Regions from separate parts of the Streptomyces sp. NPDC040410 genome, predicted to be linked through region 1. Evidence: predicted binding sites of a transcription regulator. Region 1 holds the regulator's gene; each other region holds the start of a gene.
The links. Region 1 encodes HrcA, which represses chaperone genes, less so after heat shock. Its sites were predicted from a motif close to TTNGCACTCNGNNNNNCNGAGTGCNAA; they were not measured.
Positions count from the first base shown of each region.

Region 2: groL (chaperonin GroEL) is a predicted target of HrcA. The motif match lies at 2,064-2,090, and genes of this name have one in related genera.
Region 3: groES (co-chaperone GroES) is a predicted target of HrcA. The motif match lies at 1,934-1,960, and genes of this name have one in related genera.

Region 1 is NZ_JBVIVK010000005.1:246,576-249,803, forward strand. It holds gene dnaJ (molecular chaperone DnaJ) at 1-900, opposite strand, end outside; gene hrcA (heat-inducible transcriptional repressor HrcA) at 901-1,917, opposite strand; gene ACZ562_RS13410 (MBL fold metallo-hydrolase) at 2,085-2,810, shown strand; gene ACZ562_RS13415 (DUF3097 domain-containing protein) at 2,845-3,228, shown strand, end outside.
Region 2 is NZ_JBVIVK010000007.1:160,246-163,473, reverse strand. It holds gene ACZ562_RS17075 (NADH:flavin oxidoreductase) at 1-82, opposite strand, end outside; gene groL (chaperonin GroEL) at 281-1,903, opposite strand; gene ACZ562_RS17065 (cold-shock protein) at 2,227-2,433, opposite strand; gene ACZ562_RS17060 (MoaD/ThiS family protein) at 2,875-3,150, opposite strand; gene thrC (threonine synthase) at 3,147-3,228, opposite strand, start outside.
Region 3 is NZ_JBVIVK010000003.1:176,426-179,653, forward strand. It holds gene groL (chaperonin GroEL) at 1-1,363, opposite strand, end outside; gene groES (co-chaperone GroES) at 1,479-1,787, opposite strand; gene ACZ562_RS08075 (polysaccharide deacetylase family protein) at 2,123-2,935, opposite strand; gene ACZ562_RS08080 (polysaccharide deacetylase family protein) at 2,932-3,228, opposite strand, start outside.

The sequences.
Region 1 (3,228 bases):
GGTGCCCGGGCGGATGTCGACCTCCTCCAGGCCGTCGAGGGTCTCCAGCGGGACCTTGGTGCCGAGGGCCGCCGCGGTCATCGGGATGGTGACCGTGCAGTGCAGGTCGTCGCCCCGCCGCTGGAAGGTCGAGTGCGGCAGCTCGTGGATCTCGACGTAGAGGTCACCGGCGGGACCGCCGCCGGGCCCGACCTCGCCCTCGCCCGCGAGCTGGATGCGGGTGCCGTTGTCGACACCGGCCGGGATCTTGACGGTCAGCGTCCGGCGCGACCGCACCCTGCCGTCGCCCGCGCACTCGGGGCACGGGGTCGGGACCACGGTGCCGAAGCCCTGGCACTGCGGGCAGGGGCGCGAGGTCATGACCTGGCCGAGGAAGGACCGTGTGACCTGCGACACCTCACCGCGCCCGCGGCACATGTCGCACGTCTGGGCGGACGTGCCCGGCGCGGCCCCCTCACCGCTACAGGTGGAGCAGACGATCGCCGTGTCGACCTGGATGTCCTTCGTCGTGCCGAAGGCCGCCTCGTCGAGCTCGATCTCCAGCCGGATCATCGCGTCCTGGCCGCGCCGCGTGCGCGAGCGCGGACCCCGCTGGGACGCCGTACCGAAGAACGCGTCCATGATGTCCGAGAAGTTCCCGAAGCCGCCCGCGCCGAAGCCGCCCGCGCCCCCGCCGCCCGCCTGGGAGAGCGGGTCGCCGCCGAGGTCGTAGACCTGCTTCTTCTGCGGGTCCGACAGCACCTCGTAGGCGGCGTTGATCTCCTTGAACCGCTCCTGGGTCTTCGGATCCGGGTTGACGTCCGGGTGCAGCTCGCGCGCGAGCCGCCGGAAGGCCTTCTTGATCTCTTCCTGCGACGCGTCGCGGCGCACGCCGAGAACGGCGTAGTAGTCCGTGGCCACCTACGACTCCGCCAGGATCTGTCCGACGTACCGTGCCACTGCGCGTACCGCTCCCATCGTTCCCGGGTAATCCATGCGGGTCGGTCCGACCACGCCTAGCTTGGCGACTGCCTCGCCGCCCGAACCGTAGCCGACCGAGACCACGGAAGTGGAGTTGAGTCCCTCATAGGCATTCTCGTGCCCGATCCGCACGGTCATGCCCGAATCCCCCGCCTCGCCAAGCAACTTGAGAAGCACGACCTGCTCCTCCAGCGCCTCCAGGACGGGCCGGATCGTGAGGGGAAAGTCATGTCCGAAGCGGGTCAGATTGGCGGTGCCGCCGATCATCAGCCGCTCCTCGTTCTCCTCGACGAGCGTCTCCAGGAGGGTGGAGAGCACCGTCGCGACCGTACCCCGGTCCTCGACGTCGAAGCCCTCCGGGAGATCCTCCACCAGCCGGGGCACGTCCGTGAAGCGACGGCCCGCGACCCTGCTGTTCAGCCGCGCCCGCAGATCCGCGAGCGAGGCCTCCCCGAAAGGCGCCTGGCAGTCGACCATCCGCTGCTCGACCCGGCCCGTGTCCGTGATCAGCACGAGCATCACGCGCGCCGGGGCGAGCGAGAGGAGCTCCACGTGCCGCACGGTCGAGCGGGTCAGCGACGGGTACTGCACCACGGCGACCTGCCGGGTGAGCTGGGCGAGCAGCCGCACGGTCCGCGCGACCACGTCGTCGAGGTCGACGGCGCCGTCGAGGAAGTTCTGGATGGCGCGCCGCTCGGGCGCGGTCATCGGTTTGACGCCGGCGAGCTTGTCGACGAACAGCCGGTAGCCCTTGTCGGTGGGGATGCGCCCGGCGCTGGTGTGCGGCTGCGCGATGTACCCCTCGTCCTCGAGGGCCGCCATGTCGTTGCGGACGGTGGCCGGGGAGACGCCGAGGCTGTGCCGCTCGGTGAGCGCCTTGGAGCCCACGGGCTCCTCGGTGCCGACGTAGTCCTGGACGATGGCGCGCAGCACCTGAAGCCTGCGTTCACTCAGCATCTCGCGCTCACCTCCAGAAGTCGTCGTCCCCTTGGCGCCTCGCCTGGCACTCTGTCCATCCGAGTGCCAGAGTTCCCCGGCCCAGTGTACGGCCGGGGGGTACGCCCCGGGCAAGGCCGGTCCCGCGTGGCCGTGCCCGGACAGACGGTCAACGCTAGCGTCGCCGTATGACGGTGACTTGGGAAGAGCTGGGGTGGCAGCGGATCGCGGCCGGGGTCGGGCGGTGCCGGCTGCCGGGGTGGGACTGCACGGCGGGGCTGGTCGTCGGCCGGGGCGCGGCGCTGATGATCGACGCCGGGTCCAGCCTCGCCGAGGGCGCCCGGCTGCGGGCGCAGGCCGAGGAGCTCGCCGACCACCGTGTGACCCATCTCGCGCTCACACACCCCCACTTCGATCACGTCTTCGGCGCCCCGGCGTTCGCGGGCGCGGAGGTGTTCGGCGCGGTGGGCATCGACACGGTGTTCGCCCACGGCGGCCGCGAGGAGCTGCGCGCGGACGCGGTGCGAGGGGGGCTCGACGCGAAGGCGGCGGACGAGGCGGCGGACGCTCTCGCCCCGCCCCGGCACCACGTCACCGGCGAGTGGACCCTCGACCTGGGCGGCGGCCGGCAGGTCCTGCTGGCCAACGTGGGCCCCGGCCACACGGCCCACGACCTGGTGGTCCTCGTCCCCGGCTCCCCGGAGGTCGTCTTCTGCGGCGACCTGGCCGAGGAGTCCGGCGAGCCGCAGGCGGGCCCCGACGCCGTACCGTCGCACTGGCCCGCCGCTCTCGACCGTCTGCTCGACCTGGGCGGCGAGGACGCGCTGTACGTGCCCGGTCACGGAGCGGTGGTGGACGCGGAGTTCGTGCGGGCGCAGCGCGACGAGCTGGCGGCGCGCTTCGGCGTGTCGTGACCGCCGCCCGGCGGCTTCTCCTATCGTCATCCGAATGCGCCAGTACTCTCCGGACCTGACCCCGCCGTGGAAGAAGCCCGTGCCCGTGCCCGAGGTACCGGCGGAACCGGGTCTGGTGGTGGAGGAACCGGGGACCGGCTTCTGCGGCGCGGTGATCCGCTGCGAGGCGGGCACGGTGACTCTGGAGGACCGCTTCGGCAAGCACCGCGTGTTCCCGATGGAACCGCGCGGGTTCCTCCTGGAGGGCCGGGTGGTGACTCTGGTCCGGCCGTCGTCGGCTCCGGTACGGCCGACCCGTACGGCATCCGGTTCGGTGGCCGTTCCCGGTGCACGCGCGCGCGTGGCCCGCGCCGGGCGCATCTACGTCGAGGGCCGGCACGACGCCGAACTGGTCGAGAAGGTGTGGGGCGACGACCTG
Region 2 (3,228 bases), on a different contig from region 1:
CGGTGAGGCCGTTGATCGTGGTCGGCCGGGACAGGATCTGGGCCGCACGGGAGGCGGGGGCGGGGGACTCTGTGACGGTCACGCGGGGCTCCTCGGAAGTGGCTCTGTTAACCAGGTGGTATGTGTGCGCGCATTGTTACACCTACTTAAGTAACACCCTGCACGGGGCCCACATTCCGCCCCCCGCCGCGCCGGGGTGTGATCCCGGACACGCCCGAGGGCGGCACCCCCTGTGTCCAGGGAGTGCCGCCCTCGGGGGGAAAACCGATCCTCGGAAGGATCAGAAGTCCATGTCACCGCCCGGCATGCCGCCGCCGGCCGGGGCCGCGGCCTTCTCCGGCTTGTCGGCGATGACGGCCTCGGTGGTGAGGAAGAGCGCGGCGATGGAGGCGGCGTTCTGCAGGGCAGAACGGGTCACCTTCGCCGGGTCGATGATGCCTTCCTTGACCAGGTCGACGTACTCGCCGGTCGCGGCGTTCAGGCCGTGGCCCGGGGTCAGGTTGCGCACCTTCTCCACCACGACACCGCCCTCAAGGCCGGCGTTGACGGCGATCTGCTTCAGCGGGGCCTCAAGGGCGAGCTTGACGGCGGCGGCGCCGGTCGCCTCGTCACCCTCCAGGTCCAGCTTCTCGAAGACGGTGGACGCCTGGATGAGCGCCACGCCACCACCGGCGACGATGCCCTCCTCGACGGCCGCCTTGGCGTTGCGCACGGCGTCCTCGATGCGGTGCTTGCGCTCCTTGAGCTCCACCTCGGTGGCGGCACCGGCCTTGATGACCGCGACACCGCCGGCGAGCTTCGCCAGGCGCTCCTGCAGCTTCTCGCGGTCGTAGTCGGAGTCGCTGTTCTCGATCTCGGCGCGGATCTGGTTGACCCGGCCCTGCACCTGCTCCGTGGAGCCGGCACCGTCGACGATGGTGGTCTCGTCCTTGGTGATGACCACCTTGCGGGCGCGGCCCAGCAGGTCGACGGAGGTGTTCTCCAGCTTGAGACCGACCTCCTCGGAGATGACCTCGCCGCCCGTGAGGATGGCGATGTCGTTCAGCATCGCCTTGCGGCGGTCGCCGAAGCCCGGGGCCTTGACGGCGACGGACTTGAAGGTGCCGCGGATCTTGTTGACGACCAGGGTCGACAGGGCCTCGCCCTCGACGTCCTCGGCGATGATCAGCAGCGGCTTGCCCGACTGCATGACCTTCTCCAGGAGCGGGAGCAGGTCCTTGACCGAGGAGATCTTGGAGTTGGCGATCAGGATGTACGGGTCGTCGAGGACGGCCTCCATACGCTCCATGTCGGTGGCGAAGTACGCCGAGATGTAGCCCTTGTCGAAGCGCATACCCTCGGTGAGCTCCAGCTCCAGACCGAAGGTCTGGGACTCCTCGACGGTGATGACGCCTTCCTTGCCGACCTTGTCCATGGCCTCGGCGATGAGCTCGCCGATCTGGGTGTCGGCGGCGGAGATGGAGGCCGTGGAGGCGATCTGCTCCTTGGTCTCGACATCCTTCGCCTGCTCGAGCAGGGCACCGGAGACGGCCTCGACGGCCTTCTCGATACCGCGCTTGAGGGCCATCGGGTTGGCGCCGGCGGCTACGTTGCGCAGACCCTCGCGGACGAGAGCCTGGGCGAGGACGGTGGCCGTGGTCGTACCGTCACCGGCGACGTCGTCCGTCTTCTTGGCGACTTCCTTGACCAGCTCGGCGCCGATCTTCTCGTACGGGTCCTCGAGCTCGATCTCCTTGGCGATGGAGACACCATCGTTGGTGATCGTGGGGGCGCCCCACTTCTTCTCGAGGACGACGTTGCGGCCCTTGGGGCCGAGCGTCACCTTGACGGCGTCCGCGAGCTGGTTCATGCCGCGCTCGAGGCCGCGCCGCGCCTCCTCGTCGAACGCGATGATCTTGGCCATGTGAAGTGGTCCTCCCGGACTGGGGTGGATTGCTCCGGACCGCGCTGGCGCCCGCGACGGACGGCTCGCCGGCCTGTGGTTCCTTGCCCCACATGGCCTGCGGGCCTCACCGACCCGGTCCTCGTTGTCACTCTCACCTTCAGAGTGCTAACGCCAATGATTAGCACTCGCCCATGCCGAGTGCAAGCGCCTCTCGTAGGTCGGGCCCCGGGCCGCGCGAGGGGCCCGGGCCGGTTCCGGGCATGCCGAAGGGCTCGCACCCCAGGAGGTGCGAGCCCTTCGAAGAAACAGAAGAACGTCGCTGCAGTAACCCGGCGCGTGCTTCAGCCGGTCGCCAGACGAACCATGTCCGCCTGCGGCCCCTTCTGGCCCTGCGAGATCTCGAAATCGACCCGCTGGCCCTCTTCCAGGGTGCGGTAGCCGTCCATCTGAATCGCACTGTAGTGGACGAAAACATCCGCACCACCGTCGACCGCGATGAAGCCGTACCCCTTCTCCGCGTTGAACCACTTGACGGTGCCCTGAGCCATGCCTAACTCCCCTATTACTGGCCCTTGCACAGATCCACACTTCGCGGATCCGGGTCATACCTCACCCCCCATTTGGTCGGGGGCGTGCGCCGGAACGCGTCGACCGCGGCTGAATGTATCTGTCCAACTGCCGTGTGCAACAGGTCAATCGGACGAGAAATCCAGGCATGACCGGTCGGGAATGTACGGAGAATTTACCTGAATTCAGGGCAAGTCGGGCCCCATAAAAGGCGCGAATGGCGCAAAAGACGCACACAGTTTGGCTACTTCTCGCCGCACGCGGAGCCGGAACTCATATGCGTCCGGCATGCCGGAGACGGTGCGTTCCCCAACTGTACCGTGCTCAACCATACAGAATTGCCCCCTCCGCTTCTCTCACGGAGGGGGCAATCGCATGAACTCTTGGTAATCGGCATTACCGAGGGTAATAATCGGCCTCGGTCAGCCTCCGGCGACGGCCGGAATGATGGACACGCCCGCACCGTCCGGAGTCGCCGTCTCCAGACCCTGCTCGAACCGCACGTCGTCGTCGTTCACGTACACATTGACGAAGCGGCGCAGCTTGCCCTGGTCGTCCAGGACCCGGGCGGCGATACCGGTGTGGTTCTTCTCCAGGTCGGCGATGACCTCGGCGAGGGTGGCTCCCTCGGCGGTCACCTCTGCCTGGCCACCGGTGTAGGTGCGCAGGATGGTGGGGATGCGGACGTTGACGCTCATGATGCGAGGCCAGCCTCTCGGAAGGAGTCCAGGTTCGGGCGGATGGTCGCGGTCAGGCCGGTGCCTGCCACCGCGTCC
Region 3 (3,228 bases), on a different contig from region 1:
CGATCCAGCGCAGCGGCTCGACGGCGGCGCGACGGACGACCGCGACACCCGTGGCCTCGTCGCCGGTCTTGCCGAGGTTGCCCTCGAGGACCTTCACGGCGTGGACCAGAGCGGAGCCACCACCGGAGACGATGCCCTCCTCGACCGCGGCGCGGGTCGCGGAGATGGCGTCCTCCAGACGGTGCTTCTTCTCCTTCAGCTCCACCTCGGTGGCGGCGCCGACCTTGATCACGCACACGCCGCCGGCCAGCTTCGCAAGGCGCTCCTGGAGCTTCTCGCGGTCCCAGTCGGAGTCCGTGTTCTCGATCTCGGCCTTGATCTGCGCGACGCGGCCGTGGACGTCCTCGGACTTGCCGGCGCCGTCGACCAGCGTCGTGTCGTCCTTGGTGACCGTGACACGGCGGGCGGAGCCGAGCACGTCCAGGCCGACCTGGTCGAGCTTGAGGCCGACCTCCTCGGAGACGACCGTGGCGCCGGTGAGGATCGCCATGTCCTGCAGCATCGCCTTGCGGCGGTCACCGAAGCCGGGGGCCTTGACCGCGACCGCGTTGAAGGTGCCGCGGATCTTGTTCACGACGAGGGTGGAGAGGGCCTCGCCCTCCACGTCCTCGGCGATGATCAGCAGCGGCTTGGAGGAGTTGGTCTGGATGACCTTCTCCAGCAGCGGCAGCAGGTCCTGGATCGAGGAGATCTTGCCCTGGTTGATGAGGATGTACGGCTCGTCGAGGACGGCCTCCATGCGCTCCTGGTCCGTCACGAAGTACGGCGACAGGTAGCCCTTGTCGAAGGCCATGCCCTCGGTGAAGTCCAGCTCCAGACCGAAGGTGTTGGACTCCTCGACGGTGATGACACCGTCCTTGCCGACCTTGTCCATCGCCTCGGCGATGAGCTCGCCGACCTGCGTGTCCTGGGCGGACAGACCGGCGACGGCGGCGATGTCGGACTTCTCGTCGATCGGGCGGGCGGTCGCGAGGAGCTCCTCGGAGACCGCGGCGACGGCGGCGTCGATGCCCTTCTTCAGGGCGGCCGGGGAGGCACCCGCGGCGACGTTCCTCAGGCCCTCGCGCACCAGCGCCTGGGCGAGCACGGTGGCGGTGGTGGTGCCGTCACCCGCGATGTCGTTGGTCTTGGTCGCCACCTCCTTCACCAGCTGGGCGCCGAGGTTCTCGTACGGGTCCTCGACCTCGACCTCGCGGGCGATGGTGACACCGTCGTTGGTGATGGTGGGAGCGCCGAACTTCTTGTCGATGACGACGTTGCGGCCCTTCGGGCCGATCGTCACCTTGACCGTGTCGGCAAGCTTGTTGACGCCGCGCTCGAGGGCGCGACGGGCGTCCTCGTCGAACTTCAGGATCTTCGCCATGGGAGCGTGAGCCCTCTCGGAAATCTAGGTGAAAAGAGACTGCGCCCCGGGCGCCCGGCTAGTTATTGGTCGCGGGGGCCAGGGGCGCAGCTCAAAGCAAATGCTTCAGGGTGAATTACTTCTCGATGATCGCGAGCACGTCGCGAGCCGAGAGGACGAGGTACTCCTCGCCGTTGTACTTCACCTCGGTGCCGCCGTACTTGCTGTACAGCACGATGTCGCCGGTCTTGACGTCGAGCGGAAGACGCTCGCCGTTCTCGAAGCGGCCCGGGCCCACGGCCAGGACGACGCCCTCCTGGGGCTTCTCCTTGGCGGTGTCCGGGATGACCAGGCCAGAGGCGGTGGTCTGCTCGGCGTCGAGCGGCTGGACCACGATGCGGTCCTCGAGCGGCTTGATGGCAACCTTGGAGCTGGTGGTCGTCACGATCCGACCTCCCCCTTCGGAGATCTCACGGGGTTAACTGTCTGAGGTGGCGACCAGGTCGATCCGTCGTCGCGGGTGCCGGACCTGCCCGTCGCTTGGTTGGCACTCTCCAGGGGGGAGTGCCAGTGCCGAGACTATGACCGCGATTAGCACTCGGTCAAGCGGAGTGCCAATGCCCACGGCGTGGCGGCGGGTTTTCGGCGGGCGTTCCCGTGTTGTTGCCCTGTGCCGGCGTGTCTGGGGCTGCCGCCCCCAGGCCCCCGCTTTCGGCCTGAACGGCCTCGTCCGCAAACGCCGGACGGGCCGGCACGCCGCGGCCGGCGCCGAGAAGAGCGTTACAGGTAGTCCTCCAGCCGACCCACCGTCAGCCCCGCCCCCCGCGCCTCCCGCAGCAGCCGAGCCGTCCGTTCCCTCAGTGTCGTGCCGGTCGGCTCCCTCGACGGGAGCGACACGATGTCGCCGGGGCGCAGGCGGTGCTCGCCCTCGGCGTAGGTGAGGGTGCCGTCGCCTTCCATGGACGAGCGCCACAGGACGACCGCCGAGAGACCGCAGTCGGCGGCGGCGCGGAGGGTGGTCGTGTCGTACGTGCCGTAGGGAGGCCGGAAGAGACGGGGGCGGATGCCGAAGCGGGACTTGAGTTTGTCCTGCTGGCCGCAGATCTCGGCGCGCTGGCCGGCATAGGGCAGGCCGCGCAGGGCGGCGTGGTCGAGGGTGTGGTTCTGGACGCCCGCGCCGACCGACTGGAGGCGGGCGAAGTGGCCGTAGCCCGGTCCGACGACGCTGTCCGTGAGGAACAGGCTGATGGGGAGCCGCAGTTCACGGACCATGTCAACGAACCGCGGGTCCTTCTCGGCGCCGTCGTCGTAGGTCAGGAAGACCACCCGGTCGCGGGTGCGGACGCGGTCCACGACGGGCGGGAGGCCCGAGCCCGCCGTGCGCGCGCCGGCGGGCCGGTCGGGCGGGTGCGGGGCCGGGAGCACGGGGGCGGTGAGGCCCCACCGGCGGTACGCGGGCTTCCCGGCCGGCCCGTGCGTTCCCACCTTCCGGGCCGCCTTCTTGCCGAGCCGTTCGATGGGATCGACGGACTGGGCGCAGCCGCCGAGGAGTGCGGCCGCCAGCGCCGCGGCCGCCAGCGCCCGCAGCCTCACAGGTAGTCCTCCAGCCGGGCCACCGCGTACCCCTTGGCCGTGATCTTGTCCATGAAGCGGCGGATCATGTCGGGCATCGTGCCCTTCCACAGCTCCCTGCCGCGGAAGTGGCTGAGGACGATGTCGCCGGGGTGGATGTCCCGGTCCCACTCGCGGTACTCCCAGCGGTCGACGAAGACCTCCTGGTCCCACAGCGGGGCGTACTTGATGCCGCAGCTCTTCGCGGCGCGCAGGGTGTCCTGGTTGTAGCTGCCGAAGGGCGGGCGGAAGAGGGCCGGCCGTGTGCCGTAGCG